Regions from separate parts of the Enterobacter sp. FW301-JW81 genome, predicted to be linked through region 1. Evidence: predicted binding sites of a transcription regulator. Region 1 holds the regulator's gene; the other holds the start of a gene.
What was found. Region 1 encodes CRP, which controls carbon source genes, mostly activating them, when cyclic AMP is high. Its sites were predicted from a motif close to ATGTGANNNNNNTCACAT; they were not measured.
Positions count from the first base shown of each region.

Region 1 (5,208 bases):
GCCTATCCTGATACCCTTCCGGTGAGCCTGCGCCAGCTGAAAAAGGTGCGCCGTATTCGCGAGTTCGACGATCTGATCACCGCGAAAATCCACGGCTTCGCCGATGCGATTGACTACTATCGTCAGTGCAGCGCCATGCCGCTGCTCAGCAAGATCACGCAGCCGACGCTTATCATTCATGCCAAAGATGACCCTTTTATGGATCATCACTCGATCCCCGCTCAGGAATTCCTGCCCGACAACGTTCACTATCAGCTGACGGAGCACGGTGGCCACGTTGGGTTTATCGGCGGCACGCTGCGCCGCCCGAAAATGTGGCTTGAGACGCGTATTCCTGACTGGCTAACCCCTTATCTGGACGGTGCAAAATGATTATTCCCTGGCAGGATCTGGCTCCCGAAACGCTCGATAATCTGATTGAAAGCTTTGTATTACGCGAAGGCACCGATTATGGTGAACAAGAACGCTCGCTTGAGCAAAAGGTCAACGATGTAAAGCGCCAGCTGAAAAGCGGCGACGTGGTGCTGGTGTGGTCAGAGCTGCATGAGACGGTCAATATCATGCCCCGCAACGCGTTTCACGGCTGATCTTCCACCCATTTCAGTCAGGGAGTTGCTATGTCTGCCAGACATCCGGTTATTGCCGTTACGGGGTCGAGTGGTGCGGGAACCACCACCACCAGCCTCGCCTTTCGCAAGATTTTCGCCCAGCTGAATCTCCGTGCGGCGGAGGTCGAAGGCGACAGCTTTCACCGCTACACGCGCCCTGAGATGGACATGGCCATCCGTAAGGCGCGCGATCTGGGTAAACACATCAGCTACTTCGGCCCGGAAGCCAATGACTTCGGCCTGCTGGAGCAAACCTTCCACGAATATGGCCTGAGCGGCACAGGGCAGTCCCGTAAGTATCTGCACACTTACGACGAAGCCGTGCCCTGGAACCAGGTACCGGGCACCTTTACCCCCTGGCAGCCGCTGCCGGAACCCACCGACGTGCTGTTCTACGAAGGATTACACGGCGGCGTGGTCACGCCCCAGCACGACGTGGCGCGCCACGTGGATCTGCTGGTCGGGGTGGTTCCTATCGTTAACCTGGAGTGGATCCAGAAGCTGACGCGTGACATGAGCGAGCGCGGCCACTCGCGCGAGGCGGTGATGGATTCCGTCGTTCGCTCAATGGAAGACTACATCAATTACTTAACGCCGCAATTCTCCCGCACGCACATTAACTTCCAGCGCGTGCCGACGGTGGACACCTCCAACCCGTTTGCCGCCAAAACGATCCCTTCTCTGGATGAGAGCTTTGTGGTGATCCATTTCCGCAATCTTGAAGGCATCGATTACCCCTGGCTGCTGGCGATGCTGCAGGGCTCGTTTATTTCGCACATGAATACATTGGTGGTGCCGGGCGGAAAAATGGGACTGGCAATGGAGCTTATCATGACGCCGCTGGTGGAGCGGCTGATGGAAGGGAAGCAGATCGCATAATCATTTTTGCCCGGTGGCGCTGCGCTTACCGGGCCTACAATCCGTAGGGCGGGTAAGCGCAGCGCCACCCGCCAAAAGATTAAGCCTCGATCACTTCATACGAATGGGTAATTTTTACCGCTTTCTCCAGCATTAACGCCACAGAGCAGTACTTCTCCGCAGACAGGTCCACCGCGCGTGAGACCGCCGCGTCTTTCAGCGCTTTACCGGTGACAACAAAGTGAAGATTAATGTGGGTGAACAGGCGTGGCGCCTCTTCCCGGCGCTCTGAGGTGAGTTTGACCTCGCAATCCGTCACGTCATGACGGCCTTTTTGCAGAATCGACACCACGTCAATCGCGCTGCATCCGCCTGCCGCCATCAGCACCATTTCCATTGGGCTTGGCGCTTTATCACCGGAGTTACCATCCATCAAAATCTGGTGTCCTGACGCGGACTCGCCCAGGAACGTTAAACCTTCAACCCACTTCACGCGCGCTTGCATATTTTTGAACTCCAACGTTGCATTTTTGGTGACAGATTACGCGTGCGTTACATTTCTCGCAATGGAAGGCGACCTGCATCATGCTGAAGCGAGACACCAGGAGACACGCGGCGAAAGCTATGCTAAAACACTCAGGATGCTACAGTAATACATTGACGTTACACGTGTATGCAGAGGACATCAAACTTTACTGGCTGCGAAACGTTACGGTAGCCGACTTCCCAGGGTATGGGTAAGAATTCGATTGCAACCCCAGAGTCCGGATGCATCTGATGACTCTGGTGACAGCTTATAACAGAGGATAACAGCGCATGGTGCTTGGCAAACCGCAAACAGACCCGACTCTCGAATGGTTCTTGTCTCATTGCCACATTCATAAGTACCCATCGAAGAGCACGCTGATTCACCAGGGTGAAAAAGCGGAAACGTTGTATTACATCGTTAAAGGCTCGGTGGCAGTGCTGATCAAAGATGAAGAAGGGAAAGAGATGATCCTTTCTTATCTGAACCAGGGCGATTTCATCGGTGAACTGGGCCTGTTTGAAGAGGGCCAGGAACGTAGCGCCTGGGTTCGTGCAAAGACAGCATGTGAAGTGGCTGAAATTTCTTACAAGAAGTTCCGTCAGCTGATTCAGGTTAACCCTGACATCCTGATGCGTCTTTCTTCCCAGATGGCGCGCCGTCTGCAGGTCACCTCTGAGAAAGTGGGTAACCTCGCCTTCCTGGACGTAACTGGCCGTATTGCACAAACGCTGCTGAACCTGGCGAAACAGCCAGACGCAATGACCCACCCGGACGGCATGCAAATTAAAATTACCCGTCAGGAAATTGGTCAGATCGTCGGTTGTTCCCGTGAGACAGTGGGCCGTATCCTGAAAATGCTGGAAGATCAAAACCTGATCTCCGCCCACGGTAAAACCATCGTGGTCTACGGAACGCGTTAATTCCGCTTAAACGGCGTGTCACCGCAGGGTGTCACGCCGTTTTTGTCTCTACTCCCCATGTGGCGCAGGCTGATCTATCACCCCGAAGTTAACTACGCACTGCGACAAACGCTGGTGTTGTGTCTTCCTGTGGCCGTGGGCTTGATCCTCGGACATCTTCAGCAAGGTCTGCTGTTTTCTCTCGTGCCCGCCTGCTGCAACATCGCCGGTCTGGACACGCCGCATAAGCGCTTTTTCAAACGTCTGACTATTGGCGGCTGCCTGTTTGCGGGCTGCAGCCTCGCCGTACAGCTTCTGCTTGCCCGGGACATCCCGCTGCCGCTGATCCTGACCGTGCTGGCCATGACCCTCGGCGTCACCGCCGAAATCAGCTCGCTGCACGCCCGCCTGCTTCCCGCCTCGCTGATTGCGGCCATTTTCACGCTGAGCCTCGCCGGGAATATGCCGGTGTGGGAGCCGCTGCTGATCTACGCTCTGGGGACGCTGTGGTACGGGCTGTTCAACTGGTTCTGGTTCTGGCTGTGGCGCGAACAGCCGCTGCGTGAATCTCTGAGCCTGCTCTATGTGCAGCTGGCGGATTACTGCGAAGCCAAATATACCCTGCTCACCCAGCATACCGATCCGGAAAAATCCTTGCCGCCGCTGCTGACGCGCCAGCAAAAGGTGGTAGATCTGATAAGCCAGTGCTATCAGCAGCTGCACATGCTCGCCGCCAACAAAAACCACGAATACAAACGGCTGCTGCGCACCTTCCAGGTCGGTCTCGATCTGCAGGAACATATCTCCGTTAGCCTTCACCATCCGCAGGAGGTACAAAAGCTGGTCGAGCGCAGCCACGCCGAAGCGGTGATCCGCTGGAACGCGCAGACAGTATCGGCACGTCTGCGGGTCCTGGCTGACGATATTCTCTACCACCGCTACCCCACGCGCTTTAACATGGAAAAACAGCTCGGCGCGCTGGAGAAAATCGCACGCCAGCATCCGGATAACCCGGTTGGCCAGTTTGCCGCCTGGCACTTCAGCCGCATCGCCCGCGTGCTGCGCACGCAGCGCCCGCTTTATCCCCGCGATCTGATGGCGGATAAGCAGAAACGGTTGCCGCTACTGCCCGCGCTCAGAAGCTATCTTTCTCTTAAATCATCCGCCCTGCGCAACGCCGCCAGGATCAGCGTTATGCTCAGTACCGCCAGCCTGATGGGCATGGCGCTGCATCTGCCGAAACCCTACTGGATCTTAATGACCGTGCTGTTTGTCACCCAGAACGGCTACGGCGCCACGCGGGTGCGTATTCTGCACCGGGCCGGCGGAACGATGGCCGGGCTGATTATTGCGGGCGTGACGCTACACTTCCACGTGCCGGAAGGCTATACCCTGGCTGGCATGCTGGCGATTACGCTGGTGAGCTACCTGATTATCCGCAAAAACTACGGCTGGGCGATGGTGGGCTTTACGGTGACGGCGGTGTATACCCTGCAGCTGCTCACGCTCAATGGTGAACAGTTTATTGTCGCCAGGCTGATTGATACCCTCATTGGCTGCCTGATTGCCTTTGGCGGCATGGTCTGGCTGTGGCCGCAGTGGCAAAGCGGGCTGCTCAGGCAGAACGCCCACGACGCGCTGGAGGCCGACCAGCAGGCCATTCGATTGATCCTGAGCGACGACCCGCAGCCCTCCCCGCTGGCCTATCAGCGCATGAAGGTCAACCAGGCGCATAACGCCCTGTTTAACTCGCTCAACCAGGCGATGCAGGAGCCGGGCTTTAACTCGCACTATCTGGCGGACATGAAGCTCTGGGTGACGCACAGCCAGTTTATCGTCGAGCATATAAACGCCATGACAACGCTGGCGCGCGAGCACACGATGCTGACGCCAGACCTGGCCCAACGTTACCTGCAGTCGTGTGAAATTGCGCTGCAGCGATGTCAGCAGCGCCTGGAATATGACTCGCCGGGCGAGTCGGGAGATTCGAACATTCTGGAAGCGCCGGAGACGTTAACCCACGGGCCAATGAGCACCCTGGAGCAGCATTTGCAGCGCATTCTGGGGCATCTGAACACCATGCACACCATTTCGTCGGTGGCATGGCGTCAGCGTCCACATCACGGGATTTGGCTCACCCGCAGGCTGAAGCGGACGGCGTATTAACCTTTTACGATCTTCGCGACCGCAGCGGCAAAACGGGTTAACCCGTCTTCAATGTCTTTGTCTTCCACCACCAGCGACGGTGCAAAACGCATCACGTCCGGACCCGCGTTCAGCACCATCACCCCTTCGTGGGCGGCGGCGTGCAGGA
Region 1 covers NZ_JBYTBA010000008.1:144,274-149,481, reverse strand. Annotated here, with positions in the region: gene AC3WOK_RS21315 (hydrolase) at 1-372, shown strand, start outside; gene AC3WOK_RS21310 (YheU family protein) at 369-587, shown strand; gene AC3WOK_RS21305 (phosphoribulokinase) at 618-1,487, shown strand; gene AC3WOK_RS21300 (OsmC family protein) at 1,567-1,971, opposite strand; gene crp (cAMP-activated global transcriptional regulator CRP) at 2,283-2,915, shown strand; gene AC3WOK_RS21290 (YccS/YhfK family putative transporter) at 2,973-5,060, shown strand; gene argD (bifunctional acetylornithine/succinyldiaminopimelate transaminase) at 5,057-5,208, opposite strand, start outside.

Region 2 (5,208 bases), on a different contig from region 1:
GTATCGGAACCCACGTCACCAAAACGTTCTGCATCTTCGGTTGCGCCGATGCCGAATGAGTCCAGCACCATAATAAATGCACGTTTCATAATTGTTCTCCGTACGTAGTGCTTAAAAATGATTGATCAGATCAGTATACCGCTATTCGGTGATACGGCGATAGACGGTCGGTGTGGTTTCTGGCGCTTTATCATCAAGCGCAATGGCCGCCTTCACCGCTTTCGCCGCTTCCTGCCAGCTGGCTTCGTCTTTGGCGTGGATCACCGCCAGCGGACGTTGGCCGTCAACGCTGTCGCCCAGGCGGGCCATATCGGTGAAGCCGACGCTGTAATCAATGGTGTCTGATGCCTGACGACGGCCGCCGCCCATCGAGACCACCGCCATACCCAGCGCGCGGGTGTCCATGGCGGAGACAAAACCTTCAGTGTCCGCATAAACGGCTTTGCTGAGCATCGCTGTTGGCAGGTATTTCGCGTAGTTTTCCACGAAGTCGGTCGGGCCTTTCTGCGCCGCGACCATGCGGCCGAAGATCTCCGCCGCTTTGCCGTTGTCCAGCACCGCCTGCAGCTTCGCACGCGCGTCAGCATCGTCTTTCGCCAGCTTGCCGGAAATCAGCATCTCTACGCACAGCGCCATGGTGACGTCGAACAGGCGCGGGTTACGGTATTCACCCGTCAGGAACTGCACGGCTTCACGCACTTCGACCGCGTTACCGGCGCTGGAGGCCAGCACCTGGTTCATGTCGGTCAGCAGCGCGGTGGTGCGCACGCCTGCGCCGTTGGAGACGCCAACGATCGCTTCGGCCAGCGCTTCAGAGAGTTCATAGGTTGGCATAAATGCGCCGCTGCCCACCTTCACGTCCATCACCAGCGCGTCCAGCCCTTCTGCCAGCTTCTTCGCCAGGATAGAGGCGGTGATCAGCGGGATGGAGTCAACGGTTGCGGTGATATCGCGGGTCGCGTAGAAACGCTTGTCTGCCGGAGCAAGAGAGCTGGTCTGGCCGATAATCGCCACGCCAACGTCTTTAATAATGTCGCGGAAGCGGTTGTCATCCGGGAAGATATCGAAGCCCGGAATGGCTTCCAGCTTGTCGAGCGTGCCGCCGGTGTGGCCCAGGCCGCGCCCGGAGATCATCGGGATGTAACCGCCGCAGGCTGCCACCATGGGGCCGAGCATCAGGGAGGTTACGTCGCCCACGCCGCCGGTGGAGTGTTTATCGACAATCGGGCCGTTAAGGTTGAGGCTCTTCCAGTCCAGAACGGTTCCTGAATCTCGCATTGCCATGGTCAGCGAGACACGCTCAGGCATCGACATATCGTGGAAGAAGATGGTCATCGCCAGAGCCGCAATCTGCCCTTCTGAGACGGTGTTATCACGAATGCCGTTGATAAAGAAGCGGATCTCTTCGTCGCTTAATGCATGACCATCACGTTTTTTACGAATAATTTCTTGTGCGAGAAACACGGTAACCTCCATGCGGAATCGGGGGAGTTGTGGCGGGTGGCGCTACGCTTACCCGCCCTACGATCCTGTAGGCCGGATAAGCGAAGCGTCATCCGGCATTGTCTGGCAATCAGTAGCTGCTTGCGCTCTTACCGTCGCCGTGACCCAGCGCTTTCAGCAGGCTGGCCAGCAGGCTTGACGCGCCGAAGCGGTAGTGACGGGAATCGGCCCAGTCGGAGCCGAACAGCTCGTCGGCAATCGCCAGGAACTGCTGCGCGTCTTCAGCGGTACGCACGCCGCCCGCAGGTTTGAAACCAACGGTTTTGGACACGCCCATATCACGGATCACTTCCATCATGATGCGCGCGCTTTCCGGGGTGGCGTTAACCGGCACTTTACCCGTTGAGGTTTTGATGAAATCCGCACCGGCTTTAATAGAGATTTCAGACGCTTTACGAATAAGCGCCTCTTCTTTCAGCTCGCCGGTTTCGATGATGACTTTCAGCAGCACGTCTGCCGCCGCACACGCGTCTTTACAGGCTTTCACCAGGTCAAAACCGACCTGCTCGTTGCCCGCGATCAGCGCGCGGTACGGGAACACCACGTCCACTTCGTCTGCACCGTAAGCAATCGCCGCGCGGGTTTCTGCCAGCGCAATCTCGATATCATCGTTGCCATGCGGGAAGTTAGTTACGGTTGCAATGCGCACGTCCGGCGTGCCCTGCTCTTTCAGCGTCTTACGGGCAATCGGGATAAAGCGCGGGTAGATACAGACGGCGGCGGTGTTACCGACGGGCGTTTTCGCCTGATGGCACAGGGCGATGACTTTTTCATTGGTGTCGTCATCGTTCAGGGTGGTCAGGTCCATCAGTTTCAACGCGCGCAGGCTGCTTGCAGTTAAATCGGTCATAACATTCTCCAACGGCAGTGCCGTATAAATTTTACCTTGCGGGTCTGTGAGTATTCTAACATCCACCCGCATCCACACTTCGACATTCATCACAGTTAATGAAAACTGCGTACAAATTTGCATTACTGTAATGCGATCTTCTTCAAACTTTAGGGCGCAAATTGCCGACTAAAGCAGCGATACCCCCTGTCGGATCAAAAGCTCCGACGGGCTGGCTTTCTACAATCCGTTCATCATCCGCAGAACCATTAAGGAAGCGAACATGCCCCACGCCAGCCCCGACGCCCTGCAGCAGCGCTGCCAGCACATTGTGACAAGCCCGGTGTTAACCCCGGAACAAAAACGTCATTTTCTGGCGCTGGAAGCGGAAAACAATCTGCCTTATCCGGCCCTTCCTGAGGCTGCCCGTGCCGCGCTGGACGAGGGATTTATCTGCGACATGTTCGAAGGCCATGCGCCCTACAAGCCTCGTTACGTTCTGCCGGATTACGCAAAATTTCTGGCTAACGGTTCAGAATGGCTGGAGCTGGAAGGGGCGAAAGACTTTGATGACGCCCTCTCGCTGTTAACCATCCTCTACCACCATGTTCCGTCCGTCACATCGATGCCGGTCTATCTCGGCCATCTCGATGCACTGCTACAACCATATGTTAGAATTCTAACACAAAAAGAAATCGATAGCCGAATAAAACGTTTCTGGCGCTATCTCGACCGTACGCTGCCGGATGCCTTTATGCACGCCAACATTGGGCCGGAAGATACGCCCATCACGCGGGCCATACTGCGTGCAGATGCAGACCTGAAGCAGGTCGCACCGAATCTGACGTTTATTTACGACCCCGAAATCACGCCGGAAGATTTGCTGCTTGAGGTGGCCAAAAACATTTGTGAATGCAGCAAACCGCATATTTCTAATGGTCCTGTGAATGATAAAATTTTCACAAAAGGACGTTATGGCGTGGTGAGCTGTTACAACTCCCTGCCGCTGGCAGGCGGTGGCAGCACCCTGGTGCGCCTTAACCTCAAAGCCATTGCCGAACGCAGCGTCTCCATCGACGACTTCTTCACCCGCACGCTTCCGCACTACTGCCAGCAGCAACTTGCCATCATCGATGCCCGCTGCGATTTTCTGTATCAACAGTCCGGCTTCTTTGAGAATAGCTTCCTGGTGAAAGAGGGGCTGATTGATGCCGATCGGTTCGTGCCGATGTTTGGCCTGTACGGCCTGGCGGAAGCGGTCAATACGCTCTGTGAAAAAGCAGGCATTGCAGGGCGTTACGGCAAAGATGAGCAGGCCAACGCGCTGGGGTATCGCATCAGCGAGCAGCTTGCGGCATTTGTTGAAAACACACCGGTGAAGCACGGCTGGAAGCAGCGCGCGATGCTGCACGCGCAGTCGGGGATCAGCTCTGATTCGGGCACCACGCCGGGCGCGCGTCTGCCCTACGGCGACGAGCCGGATCCGATAAGCCACCTGCTGGCCGTGGCTCCTCACCACAAACACTACTCTTCAGGAATAAGCGACATATTGACGCTGGATGAGACGGTAAAACGCAACCCGCAGGCGGTGGTTCAGCTGTGCCTCGGCGCCTTCAGAGCGGGTATGCGGGAATTTACGGCTAACGTAGCGGGTAACGATCTGGTCCGCGTGACCGGCTATATGGTGCGATTATCGGATCTGGAGAAATACCGGGAAGCGGGTTCGAGAACCAACACCACGTGGCTGGGTGAAGAGGCCGCACGCAATACCCGTATCCTGGAACGTCAGCCGCGCGTGATAAGCCATGAACAGCAGATGCGCTTTAGTTAGTCAGGTCATTCCTTTTTCCTGCGTGGACGGGCCGGGCAGCCGCCTGGCCCTGTTCCTGCAGGGCTGCAACCTGCGCTGCAAAACCTGCCACAACCCGTGGACCATCGGCCGCTGCAACGACTGCGGAGACTGCGTGCCCCGCTGCCCGCACGACGCGCTGACCCTTCAGGCCGGGCGCGTCTGGTGGCAGGAGAGCCATTGTCAGCAGTGCGATACCTGTCTGCACCTGTGCCAGCAGCAGGCGACGCCCATGGCACACCGCCTGAGCGTGGAGGAGATCCTCACGCAGATCCGCAAGGCCGCACCCTTTATTGAAGGCATCACCGTGAGCGGCGGTGAAGCCACGACCCAGCTGCCGTTTTTGATCGCCCTGTTCAGCGCGATCAAAGCGGATCCCGCCCTGCGTCATCTGACCTGCCTGGTCGACAGCAACGGTCTGTTAAGCGAAACCGGCTGGCAAAAGCTGCTGCCGGTACTGGATGGCGCGATGCTGGATCTGAAAGCGTGGGGGAATGAGCATCACCGCTTCCTGACCGGACGCGAAAACCCGCAGATCAAGCAGAGCATCCGCTGGCTGGCAGATCGCCACCGTTTGACGGAACTCCGCCTGCTGGTCATCCCGGAGCAGTGTGATTATCTGGAACATATCAAGCCGCTGACGACGTTTATCCACGGGCTTGGAAACGTGCCGGTGCGCCTCAACGCGTTTCATGCCCACGGCGTTTACGGTGAGGCGGCGTCATGGCGCAGCGCGACGCCAGAGGACGTTGAACCGCTGGCGCGGGCGCTGGAAAAACAGAAGATAGCGGTAATTCGTCCGGCGCTTTACCTATAGCGTGATACCAAATACCGACCGCGTATTTTCCAGCAGCGCATCGGCAATCACCTCTTCAGGCTCTTTTCGCAGTTCACACAGGGAGGTAAACACGCGCGCCGCCTGTTCCGGGCGATTCGGCAGCCCCTGAAAACCGTTCAGCGGCATATCCGGCGCGTCGGTTTCCAGCAGCAGCGCCGACAGCGGCAGCTGCGCCATCACGTCACGGGT
Region 2 covers NZ_JBYTBA010000004.1:228,187-233,394, forward strand. Annotated here, with positions in the region: gene deoB (phosphopentomutase) at 1-89, opposite strand, end outside; gene deoA (thymidine phosphorylase) at 142-1,464, opposite strand; gene deoC (deoxyribose-phosphate aldolase) at 1,574-2,353, opposite strand; gene AC3WOK_RS14490 (YjjI family glycine radical enzyme) at 2,616-4,163, shown strand; gene AC3WOK_RS14495 (YjjW family glycine radical enzyme activase) at 4,138-4,998, shown strand; gene AC3WOK_RS14500 (TatD family hydrolase) at 4,993-5,208, opposite strand, start outside.
Region 2: deoC (deoxyribose-phosphate aldolase) is a predicted target of CRP. The motif match lies at 2,484-2,501, and genes of this name have one in related genera.